DNA from 3 places in the Nanhaiella sioensis genome. Region 1 is predicted to be linked to each of the others. Evidence: predicted binding sites of a transcription regulator. Region 1 holds the regulator's gene; each other region holds the start of a gene.

Region 1 (4,300 bases):
TGTTGCTTTTCAGACTAAGAATTAATCACGTATACATCTAGCTTTTGTCGTACCTTCTCTACTTATAATTTTGGGGACCCATTCAAAACTCCGTCTTACTGTCTATTCCTTTATTATAATAGCTACCAAGTTTCGAAAGGCTGTTTTCGCATTGATGATTGTTTTTATATTTAGACTCAACTGCAGATTGTGGCATCTATTCTTCTCTACAATGATGACTAACATGTAAAGCCACTTTTCTTGGTACTAATGTCATAATAATAGTAACAAAGCTTACGAAAAGTGCCTTTCAATAACAACGTAATATAAGTATACAATTGTAACTTGTATACTACAGCATTCGTTCATTCTATTGTTAGCCATCTACTCTAAATTATTATGCATATATTCTTTATAACGTCGATGTACCGTTGCTTTTGACACATCAAATCCAAGACCACGTAATGTTGCCGCTATATCTGAAAACGTGAGATTATTTTGGCGTAACCTTATAATTTCCTCAATAGGTATTTCCTTTCTTTCTCTACCTGAGCTTACATGGATGTTTTTTAAATTCCTCTCAGGTCTATATCCTTCTTCGATAGCTCGTTTCATTCCCCGTTTAATTTTTAAATTATGTATTTTTCGTTGATATTCCTCAACAATGCTAACAATTTCCAACATCATGGAATCAGCTTCTGACAATTGTAACTCTCCATGATGATGAACTGTGTATATTTTAACTCTTTCCTTTAAAATAAAATGCAGCAAAGCTATTCTTGCATTACCCCTACCTAGCCTCGTCTCATCTTGTATTAAAAGGGCATCGATATGCTGTTCTTTAATTTCATTCAATAGCTCATAAATGCCATCTCTATCCATGTCATATCCGCTTGCCCTTTCTACAACCACTTTCTTCACATCAAAATGGTAACTGTTTGCAAGCTGGAGTAATTCTGCCTTTTGTCGTGTTAATGATGTCTCCTGTGTTTGTTTATTTGTACTAACACGACAATATATTATTGCTTTTTCCATTTCTACCTCCGATTAATTGTTAACTGCATAAGTATCATACATTTTATTACCTTCTGATTTTAACACTGGAATATAAATTTCATCACCATAAAAAATTCTATCAGGAGCTATTTGATTTACATCCTCTACCCAACTGATAAAGTCATTGATTGATAAATCGTGACTGTTACTATACTCGGACGCAATATCCCAAAGTGTATCTCCATCTTCTACTTTAATAGTAATATAATCATTTTTCTCGATATCCTTATAAGAAGTAATTAGTGCAAAAGCAAAGCCGATAAAAACAGTAAAAAACAAGATATAGTAAATTTTAGATTGTTTCATAATAAGTCCCCCTGATTAACAGAATACATGTTCGTTTTTAGTTATTGTATACGAACAAATGTTTTATGTCAACATTTTTACGAACTTACGTTTGTTATACATAACAAGTCGTGCTATAATGAATGAAAGTAAAATCTTTCTAGTATATCCTTACAGTATTAATAGATGATCTTAATTTTTTAATGTTATGAACGGGTATACATGCTAACAATAGAAAAGATTATTATAATGAGGTGCTAACGATGGCAAAATTATCGAAAAGGCAACAAGACATACTAGATTTCATAAAACAAGAAGTACAATCAAAGGGATATCCACCTTCTGTTAGAGAAATTGGAGAAGCGGTAGGGCTAGCTTCAAGCTCAACAGTTCATGGTCATTTATCTCGTTTAGAAAGTAAGGGACTAATCCGCAGAGACCCAACTAAACCTAGAGCAATTGAGATATTAGATTTAGATCCTGCTGATGTAATCCCAAAAAATAACGTCATGAATGTACCGATCATAGGAAAGGTAACAGCTGGTCAACCAATAACAGCAATTGAAAATGTTGAAGAATACTTCCCTCTTCCTGATAAACTTGTATCCCCTGACGAAAATGTATTTATGCTTGAAGTAATGGGAGATAGCATGATTGAGGCCGGTATATTAGATGGGGATCACGTCATTGTTCGGCAACAACAAACTGCTTCAAATGGAGATATCGTTGTTGCAATGACAGAGGATGACGAGGCAACAGTAAAAAGATTTTTTAAAGAAAAAGACTACATAAGACTTCAGCCAGAAAACTCAACTTTAGAACCTATTATTCTTCGTAATGTAGCTATATTAGGAAAAGTAATCGGGGTGTATCGTACCATCCATTAAACACTATTGTACATAACGAATGTATGATCTATTCTTTGACAAACAGTCTCTTTTAAAACGTTGTTCCAATCAGATAGATTAACATACAGGTTAGCAGTCCACAATGCTTTTTAATGTATTCATACGATCTCATATTATAATCCAATCCTTAGCTTAGAACCTCTGAGCTAAGGATTTTTTTGTCATATTGTAAGCTCCCTCAGAATTCATTTTGATTGGCTATTTTCACAATGGTTGCTGTTTTTACTTTTAAGATATACACACGTATATATCTAACGTTCAAGACACCTTTTCTAAGCTCCTATAAAACTCATAATACTGTCCATTTTTAGTAAAAAAACAAAATTCAAGCAAAAAATCTTTAGTTTAAATTTATCATTCAATGATTTTCTTAGTCACTTTTTCTCATATCCCCCACTATGTCACCAATTTTATGCTTGTTATCCTGAGATTAGACTTGACGGTCTAGACCATTCGGTCTAATATGTATAATAAGCAAGCAGCATTAACTATCAGGCTATTTCAGCATAGCGTGTTTTTTTGCACTAATAAACACGAATACAGCTAGATTTCGTGCCATCTATTCTCATATAAAATGACGGTATTCTTTATCTTCAGGATAAAGAACTATAACAACAAAGTTTACGAACAGAGCTAACGATTAAGATTAAAAACTTGTAGGAGATGATGTAATTGACGCGAGGATTTAATAAAGAATTCGAACATTCAGATGCGTTAATGCAAGCAGCATTAAATGAATTTGTGGAAAAAGGCTATGACAAAGCCTCATTAAATCATATTTTGAAGACAGCGAATATGAGTAAGGGCTCATTTTACTACCATTTTAACAACAAGGAAGATCTTTACTTAAATCTCATAGACATGTTGATTCAAAAAAAGCAACTATTCCTTGCCAAGGTTATGAATCCAAGTGATTATTCCAAAGACATTTTTTCGATATTTAAAACACAAATCCGAATTGGAATGCAATTTTCCAATGAATATCCAGATATTAATCGTTTTGCAAACAGCTTTATTAAAGAAAAAGGAACTCCCATATACGAAAAGGCGTTGACAAGGCATAATTTTCAGGATAATGACCAAATGAACAAGCTCATTGAAGCATCCTATAACAAAGGTGAAATTAGGCAGACACTACCACTGGAATTCGTCCAATCATTAATTGGTTTCTTGTTCACTAATATTGTGGATGTAGCGGATATGTCAAAGCCTGATCACTATGAGTCAAGTCTAAACCACTTAATTGATTTCCTTAAAAATGGCCTGACAGATCAATAATGATCTTAACCATCACATGTTGACATCAGCAAAGTAGGTGAAGATTTATGTCTCTACCTGACTAACTGATAATTTGGAGTAAGGTATATGCTACATCTGTGCATCGTTGAAGTAATGATTCCTTTCTGCATTCAATTATTTTTCAAAATAACGAGCTTAATTTGAAAAGGAGAGTTATTATATGGCCCAATTTGATTATCCTGTAGGATACCATGATTTTCATAAAACAAAAATTATAGACTATCAAATGAATCGGTGGTATTCAATGGGATACACACGAAAAGAAGACATGGTGGATGCAGCTACCAGAATAAAAAAGTTAGAAGATTGGAAGGAGGAAATGATAAAGCAGGCTGAAAAAGCTATTGATGAAAAACGCATAATGAATGGAACATTTTATTACAGGGCTGCAGAATTTTTTACTCATCCGAATGACCCAGATAAATTAAGACTGTATGATACATTCATTGAAATGTTTTATAATGACCTGTTTGTTGAACATGATATTGAACGTTATAACATACCCTATGAAAATGTATACTTACCTGCAATGAGACTACCTTCTAACAATAAAAATGCCAGAGGAACAATTGTCATTCATGGTGGATTTGATTCATTTATGGAAGAGCTATACTCAATGGCAAGCTATTTTGCACATTTAAACTATGAGGTCATATTATTTGAAGGTCCAGGGCAAGGTGGTGCCTTAAAAAAATCTGGCTTAGCACTAAGTTATGAATGGGAAAAACCAACAAAAGCCGTTCTAGATTACTTTAAGTTAAATGACGTAACCT
Region 2 (4,300 bases), 210 kb from region 1:
GATTTATTTGAAGTGAATAATATAGACGAATTAATAGAGAAGTTCGAAGGTTTTAACAACCTTATAAGGAAGGATATCCAAATTCTTTTAAAGGATACCGGAGATAAAATTTCATATAGATTATTCAGAAATAGTTAATTACAGATAAAATGACCATTTTATTTGGTTAAAGACTACATATGGATTATACAAAGGAAGAGGGTCAAAAAATGAAAAGTAATAAAAGTCAAATCAATCAACAAGATACTCAACTTTTAGAAGCGAAAGAAAATCAATTGCTTGTTACAATTATTTTGGTTGGGGGCTTTCAGTTTAGATGTAAGGTAATCGATTTTGACATCTTCACTGTACTTGTAGACGTAGAAGGGAAACAACAGCTAATATATAAACATGCTATTTCTACTGTTGTGAATAATACAACTACTAAAAAACAAAGATGATTATTAATGATTTATAGATGTGGTGGGGGATATCGTGAAGAAAAATTGGTTGTTAACTATTATAGGCTTGTTGCTATCTATATTCATTGCTGGTTGTACTAATACGTCAAGTTCAGCACCATTGGACAATATATCAGAAGAAAAGATCGAAACAACAATAGAAAATAAAGATAATGAGAAAGAAATATTAGCTGAACAGGATGAACAAGCTAAAAAACAATTAGAGGAACTTGAAAAAGAAAAAGAGCAAGAAGAATTAGCTCAACGTTTTCATTTAGAAGTAGCTACTGTTAGTAGAATTGTAGATGGTGATACGGTTGAATTGACTGACAATAGGAAAATACGTTTGGTTGGTGTAAATACTCCAGAATCGACGTCTAGAATTGAAGAGTATGGAAAAGAAGCAAGTAAATACACACAATCACAATTAGAAGGAAGACAAGTGTGGTTACAAAAAGACGTATCTGATACTGACAGGTATGATCGTTTCTTACGTATTATTTGGCTCGATATTCCTACAGATGATATGGATGAATCAGAAATAAGAGAAAAAATGTTTAATGCTGATTTGGTCATTAATGGTTTTGCAGAGCCTTCTACATATACTCCAGATGTAAAATATAGTGATTATTTTATCAAATTTGCAAGGGAAGCGCGTGAAAATAATATCGGACTGTGGGCTTTCGGAGAAAACGGAACTACCAAAGGAGATCTAGATGGAGAAAAGGAAGCTTCAAAAATAAATTCAACATCTACTGAACAAGATTATGATAGTTCATCAAACGAAGTAGGCGTAGAATCATTTATAAATTGTACAGAACTTAAAAAGATATATCCAAACGGAGTTGGTTCCGACCATCCTGCATATGCATCTAAACATGATCGTGACAAAGATGGCTGGGCTTGCGAAAGCTAGTTAGCATGATGGGAAAGGGTATTTACCTTATAACTATGTATCTGATAAGATATAAGTCTGTTACATAGAAAGGTGGAAATATAATGAATAAAACAGAATTTATTAACGCAGTTGCTGAAAAAGCAGAACTTAGCAAAAAGGACGCAAGTAAAGTATTAGAAGCAGTAACCAACTCAATTAGTGAAACACTAAAAGATGGTGACAAAGTTTCTCTTCTCGGCTTTGGAACATTTGAAGTACGTGAAAGAGCAGCTCGTAAAGGACGTAATCCACAAACAGGTGAAGAAATTGAAATCGCAGCAAGTAAAGCACCTGCATTTAAACCAGGTAAAGAGTTAAAGGATGCTGTGAAAATCTAGTCACAACCTTGAAAAGTCTATCATAAGATAGGCTTTTTTCTGTAACAACACAATGAAGAGACATTAGGGTGGTTTGAAGCTTCAATATTTGTAGGACTGAAACTTGGAGATAATACCAAGAGCAAGAAATAATAGAAGAAAGATGGAAATCGTCACCTTTAGTTACAACAGAAAAGAGTATTATATTGTTGCGTTTATAAGGTTTATAATAAAAAGACCATTTTTATTATGAATGGATACATTAATAACTATGAATTAACATATATTAACAAAACAACACGATTGACTACCACGACAAAAAGAGCCCTGCAGAGTATGTAGGGCTGTTATATTATTTGTACATTTATAATGTCATCAAATTTAATTATATGTATTTCATCGAACTTATCGATTACTCTAATATGCTTATTTATTTGATCTCTAAAATGAATTTCCCTGATGCATGGTTTAAATGTCCCTCCCTCAAAATATGTCACAGTCGCTTCTTGTGTAAATTCAAAAGCTTCTAGGACTGTACTATTAATTTCCTCTATCTCATGCTCATCTAAGTCAGGCTTTTGCACCTTATAATAATAAGCCTTTGCTTCGTTCATCATCTTCATATGTTCCGGTTGTATAACTGCGGATACCTATCTTATAATCCCTCGATTTTTCAAACGTATCTTCTCTGTACTTATTGTATACGAAAATACGTTCGTTTAATAAAGAAAAAAATTACAAAAATATAGTGTCCTGTCCACACATTTAATGTAGTTAGCATAAGCGATTTTTCTAATAGGAGCAATAGCAATAGCAAGTGGAGTTTCACGACTGAAATTGTTGAAATTAGAATATGGATCTTCACAGCAATTACTAATATCCATATTTATACAACTCTTCATTAGATGATTAATAAAAGAATATGAGAGAATTTTTAAAATGATGTTAGTCAAGTCGTTTGATATAAAAATAAAACTTGAATTTTAATGAAATAGGAGTTATTGTGGCTGCTTTTTACAAGTGAAAAAATATATGAAAATGATGATTTTACCTGTTCGCGTTTTAAATTGTATTAATATAGTAAGTTATCAGTACAAGCAGTTTCTCTCTTTTCACATATAATGTTGTGAATAATTAAGAGAGGAGTTAGCAATAAATGAAAACAATGAGTTTTAATATTCTAGCTGATAGAAGAACTTGGAACAGTCGTAAAGATGGCATTATTAACAAAATTCTCGAAATAGATCCTGATATTGCAGGGCTTCAAGAAGCTTTGGCAACTCAAAGAGTAGATTTAATCGATGGACTATCTGACTCATACGATTTAGTTGAGTTTAACATTCCTGGTAACTATGATAACCCTATTTTAATAAGAAAAGACTATTTTACAATTCTTGATTCAGGTTTTGTTGAAGCTGCTGAGTGTAATTTTATACGCTATGTTACGTGGCTGCTTTTAAGAGAAAATAACTCATGCAATGAATTCTATTTTTATAATAATCACTTCTGCTTTCAGCCATTATCAAGCAGAGAAGAGCAAGCCATCATACAAGCTGAAACAATTAATCAGCATCAAATGCAGTCATGCAGTAATGATTATGTCGCCATTGCAGTAGGAGATTTTAACTCGAATAGGAATAGCTCTGTAATGCAATACCTGTTGGATCAAGTTCCAATTGAAGGCATACCTAATCCAGTAAATTTAGTGGACACATGGGATGTTGCAAACCCTAATACAGCCAAGCCTCCTACAACAGATCGAGGAGCAGCCATTGATTGGATTCTTACACTTTCGGGCGCAGATGTTACTGATGCAACTGTAGAAAACTCAGATGGATTTTCCGATCATTTTCCAGTAACGGCTACGTTTGAATTTTAGAATATAAATGAAGATAACCTAGTTTTTTAGGATATCTTCTTACATAGGATTTATCCATTAAATTTAATCAATAAAACGCTCTATTTAATTTAAATCATTTGCTAGTGTGATAAGAATGAGGCCTATATAAGCGATGGCTATGTTTTCTTTTTTCTGTTATAACATGCATCGATGGAGATATTGGCAGTTTTATAGACTAGATATTGAACATGATTCACTTTTTCCTTCTATTATATAGGGTAGATTGATTCAATACAGGGATTATTATAAGGACATCCTTTTTGACTAAAGGAGTGAGTTATACTGTAAGATTTATTTAATACAGTCAGTAAATGCTTGGCTTGTTTATTGTGAACCTAGGTCAGTATGTAGAATTTACCCTTCGGTGGCAATAGAGTTGTTCAAGCATTTTCAGAGCTTTTATTATAACTTCAGTTGTCATTTCCGATGAAAAGGAATAGCCGACAATTTTTAGTCAATGTAAATCCATCACATATGCTAAATAGCACTATACATCTTATACCGTATACGCATAAGTAATATCTTCGACCAATTTCATTAATTTAGAAGTAAATAGTTTCTTTTGAAGATGTGTTCTCTAGTTACAACTTTCTCATTTAAACTAACAATAGAGTGGATATCGGTTTTTTTCATTAATGGTTGGACACGTTTCAAACTTATGTGGATTCCTTCTTCTGTTAATTTATGGAGAATTGTTAGAGACCCA
Region 3 (4,300 bases), 4.0 Mb from region 1:
GTCATCATTTTGATGGCTTTTTCTGATATATTATTGTACATGTAAGTTATGAAGGAGGAAGAATTTGTGAATATACCAAATAAGATTACCGTTTCACGTATTTTGTTAATTCCAGTGTTTTTGGTGATAATGCTTGCACCGCTATCCTGGGGACAATTGCAAATAGGCGGAGGAGAGATACCTGTTACACATTTCATTGGTGCTATCATTTTTATCATTGCTTCCACAACTGATTGGATTGACGGTTATTATGCAAGGAAATATAATCTCGTCACCAACTTAGGAAAATTTTTAGACCCTTTAGCTGATAAGCTATTAGTGTCAGCGGCGCTGATAACACTCGTTCAGTTTGAATTGGCACCTGCATGGATGGTCATAGTCATTATAAGTAGAGAATTTGCCGTAACAGGTTTACGACTTGTTCTAGCAGGTGGTGGTGAAGTTGTTGCTGCAAACATGCTTGGCAAGATTAAAACATGGGCACAAATTGTAGCCGTTTCTGCATTGCTATTACATAATATTCCTTTTGAAGCATGGTCGATTCCATTTGCTGATATAGCACTATGGATCGCAGTATTTTTCACAATTTGGTCTGGATGGGACTATTTTGCGAAAAATAAACAAGTATTTGCTAACTCAAAGTGAACCAGAATTTGAGACGATGCACGAAGTAGTATAATCTTTAATGAGGATGAGACGGGTTTCCTTCTCATCCTCATAATGTTAAAGGTACATCATGTAGCAGACTACACATGCTATTTTTACGGGGGGAAGACATGAACGCTGAGATTATAGCAGTTGGATCAGAGTTATTATTAGGGCAAATTGCGAATACAAATGCCCAATTTCTTTCGAAACAATTAGCAGAGCTAGGAATTAATGTTTATTTTCATACTGTAGTTGGGGATAATCAAGATCGATTAAAAAGGGTTGTTGAAACTGCAAAACAGCGGTCAAAATTAATTATCTTTACTGGAGGGTTAGGCCCAACAAAAGACGATCTAACTAAGGAAACGATGGCATCAATGCTACAGCAACAGCTAGTCATACATGAAAAGTCGCTTAAGAGAATTGAAGCGTACTATGAAAAAGTAAATCGTAAAATGACAGACAATAACAAAAAGCAAGCTGTTATTCTAGAAAAAGCAACGGTATTGCTTAATGACCATGGGATGGCACCAGGAATGGCTATAACAAAGGATCATGTCACATATATGCTATTACCAGGTCCTCCAATGGAAATGCAACCAATGTTTTTGAAATACGGGACAGAATATCTCAATAACCTGTTAGGTGTTCGGGAAAGAATCATATCTCGCGTATTAAGGTTCTTTGGAATTGGTGAGTCTAAGTTGGAAACTGAGATTGAAGATTTGATTGATAAACAAGTGAATCCGACGATTGCTCCGTTAGCATCTAACTTTGAAGTTAAACTTCGATTGACAGCTAAACATTCCTCAGTAGACAAAGCTAATGAGCTTCTTGATGATACAGAACAAGAAATACTAAGTCGTGTCGGTCAATATTTTTATGGCTATGAAAACACCTCACTATTAGAACATGCGGTTGCTGTTTTACAAGAAAAAAAACTGACGATAGCAAGCGCTGAAAGTTTAACTGGAGGCATGTTTATGAGTGAGTTAATAGCTGTTCCTGGTTCTTCATCTGTAGCCAAAGGTGGAATTGTAGCTTATACGAATGATATGAAGGAAACATTACTCAATGTTAACCGAACGACACTTATACAGGAAGGTGCCGTCAGTAAAGAGTGTGCACAACAAATGGCTGAGCATGTGAGGAAATCATGTAACTCTGACTGTGGAATTAGCTTTACTGGAGTTGCTGGGCCACAAAGCGTGGAAGGTAAAGATATAGGAACGGTCTTTATTGGACTTTCGATCAAAGATCATCCTACAGAAGTCTATTCATTGAAATTAGCTGGTTCTAGACAAATGATTAGAGAAAGAGCTATTAAATATGGATACTATTATTTACTCAAACAATTGAAAAAATAATCAGGCATAGGCTGCCCAACTTTTTTAGTTTCTTTGAATTAAAATATAAACAAAATATAATTAGTACGATGGGCATTTTTTCTGCTACAAGCGATGACTGTGTATTAAAACGATATTTTTTTCTATCAGTTAAGGAACTATAGCCATGAAAAATACGAAAAGAACTTAAGTTTTAGATCCCCAAATCTATTTTACAGAACAATGTTCTATTTTGCCTGATTGAGTTCACTTTTGAATAAAAAACGAATAGATGTTCGTTTTTTGCTTGGCAAATGTCTAAAAACAAGGTATAGTATAAAGTAGTAATGGAGATGAGGAGGAATAAATGTGAGTGATCGTCAAGCTGCATTAGATATGGCGTTAAAACAAATAGAAAAACAATTTGGTAAAGGATCAATAATGAAGTTAGGTGAACAGTCGGAGCGTCAAATATCTACCGTTCCTAGTGGTTCATTAGCATTGGATGTTGCGCTTGGAGCAGGTGGTTATCCACGTGGTCGTATCGTTGAAATATACGGACCTGAAAGCTCCGGTAAAACAACAGTTGCTCTTCATGCGATTGCTGAAGTGCAAGAACAAGGTGGTCAAGCTGCATTTATCGATGCTGAGCATGCGTTAGACCCTATTTATGCACAAAAGCTAGGTGTTAACATAGATGAACTATTGCTATCTCAGCCTGATACAGGTGAGCAGGCGTTAGAGATTGCTGAAGCACTTGTAAGAAGTGGTGCTGTTGATATTATAGTCATAGATTCGGTTGCAGCGCTCGTTCCAAAGGCTGAAATTGAAGGGGAGATGGGAGACTCTCATGTTGGCTTGCAAGCACGTCTTATGTCTCAAGCCTTACGTAAGCTCTCAGGAGCAATAAATAAATCTAAAACGATTACTATTTTCATTAACCAAATTCGTGAGAAGGTTGGTGTTATGTTCGGGAATCCGGAAACTACACCTGGTGGTCGTGCGTTAAAGTTTTATTCTTCAGTACGTTTAGAGGTTCGTCGAGCTGAACAGTTGAAGCAAGGAAATGATATCGTAGGTAATAAAACGAAATTAAAAGTAGTAAAGAATAAAGTGGCACCTCCGTTTAAAATAGCCGAGGTTGATATTATGTACGGAGAAGGAATTTCCAAAGAGGGAGAAATTCTTGATATGGGCTCTGAGCTCGATATTGTTCAGAAGAGCGGATCTTGGTACTCGTTTGAAGGTGAACGCCTAGGGCAAGGACGAGAAAATGCTAAACAATTCTTAATGGAAAATGCGGACATATCAAAACAAATACACGAACAAATTCGAGAACACTATGGCCTTAACAATACGACAGAGACGGTAAGTGACGATTCTCAAAGTGAACTCGAATTCAAAGAGTAAACAACATAAGCTTTAAAAGAAGGATACTTCATGCAGTATCCTTCTTTTTCATTTGAGCTGTTTTCACATTGTTGCTATTCATAAAAAGAGCTAAACACAAATATAGCTATCGCTCGGGGCATCTTTTCTTCTCAAAGGTTATGGACGTCATATAAAACACATCAGTTATTTAAATGTAAGTGAAAAAATGCAACAAAGTTTACGAAAACGGCCTTCATTTATCATTAATTCTATTCAATAGCTTACAACAGCAGGACATAGTATGGTAAATCACCTACCAGTTTATAAGGTTGTAGGAACAAGGTTTGAAGAAAGTCTGTCGCTGTTCAAGTCAAGGTTTGTGCGCTCTCTTCCAATATTAAGGAAAGATGGCAGTGGCAGGCCTTGACAATAAAATTACCCACCTTTACAATTAGTATGTATATTATACATGTTTGTTAATATTACAATTGTTACTATTAAGAATTTTTTCAAACAAAATTGGAGGACAGATAGGAAGAAGGAGCAATCGGTTGGTGTCAGGTGCAAGTGCAATGAAATAGTTGCCTCGTACTTATGAAGCACACGATGAAATTACTTGTGTAGGTATTTAACAATAAATTACCAACGATATTGAGTAAATTCACAGTCTTTTTCCAGGCTTATAACAGCCTCTAGTATTGGAACTTGAAAAGCCATTGTGCATGTTGGAATTTATTAAGGGAAAAATTACATGCCGACAGTTTGAATCTAGCAAGAAACAAGTATATAGCAAGAGGAGGTGAAATGATGGACAATCTCAATCCCATTATAATCATCACCATTTTGCTTGCCATAGTCGGTGCAGTTGTTGTTCTTTATATCTCACTTGTTCGTAAATCTAATGAGGCGAAAATCACAAGCGCAAAAAGCGCTGCTGAACAAATTATTAACGATGC

What was found. Region 1 encodes LexA, which represses DNA repair genes until DNA is damaged. Its sites were predicted from a motif close to CGAACATATGTTCG; they were not measured.
Region 2: a site for LexA is predicted at 2,399-2,412, ahead of V1503_RS01050 (YolD-like family protein). Genes of this name have one in related genera too.
Region 3: a site for LexA is predicted at 2,259-2,272, ahead of recA (recombinase RecA). Genes of this name have one in related genera too.

What each region holds. Positions count from the first base shown of each region.
Region 1 is NZ_JBKAEG010000001.1:13,107-17,406, forward strand. Features, by position in the region: gene V1503_RS00075 (YneB family resolvase-like protein) at 364-1,014, opposite strand; gene yneA (cell division suppressor protein YneA) at 1,027-1,341, opposite strand; gene lexA (transcriptional repressor LexA) at 1,584-2,207, shown strand; gene V1503_RS00090 (TetR/AcrR family transcriptional regulator) at 2,901-3,506, shown strand; gene V1503_RS00095 (alpha/beta fold hydrolase) at 3,688-4,300, shown strand, end outside.
Region 2 is NZ_JBKAEG010000001.1:227,647-231,946, reverse strand. Features, by position in the region: gene hfq (RNA chaperone Hfq) at 210-440, shown strand; gene V1503_RS01060 (thermonuclease family protein) at 475-1,356, shown strand; gene V1503_RS01055 (HU family DNA-binding protein) at 1,440-1,715, shown strand; gene V1503_RS01050 (YolD-like family protein) at 2,042-2,317, opposite strand; gene V1503_RS01045 (endonuclease/exonuclease/phosphatase family protein) at 2,851-3,573, shown strand; gene V1503_RS01040 (IS3 family transposase) at 4,132-4,300, opposite strand, start outside.
Region 3 is NZ_JBKAEG010000001.1:3,992,743-3,997,042, forward strand. Features, by position in the region: gene pgsA (CDP-diacylglycerol--glycerol-3-phosphate 3-phosphatidyltransferase) at 49-645, shown strand; gene V1503_RS18620 (competence/damage-inducible protein A) at 777-2,015, shown strand; gene recA (recombinase RecA) at 2,343-3,383, shown strand; gene rny (ribonuclease Y) at 4,152-4,300, shown strand, end outside.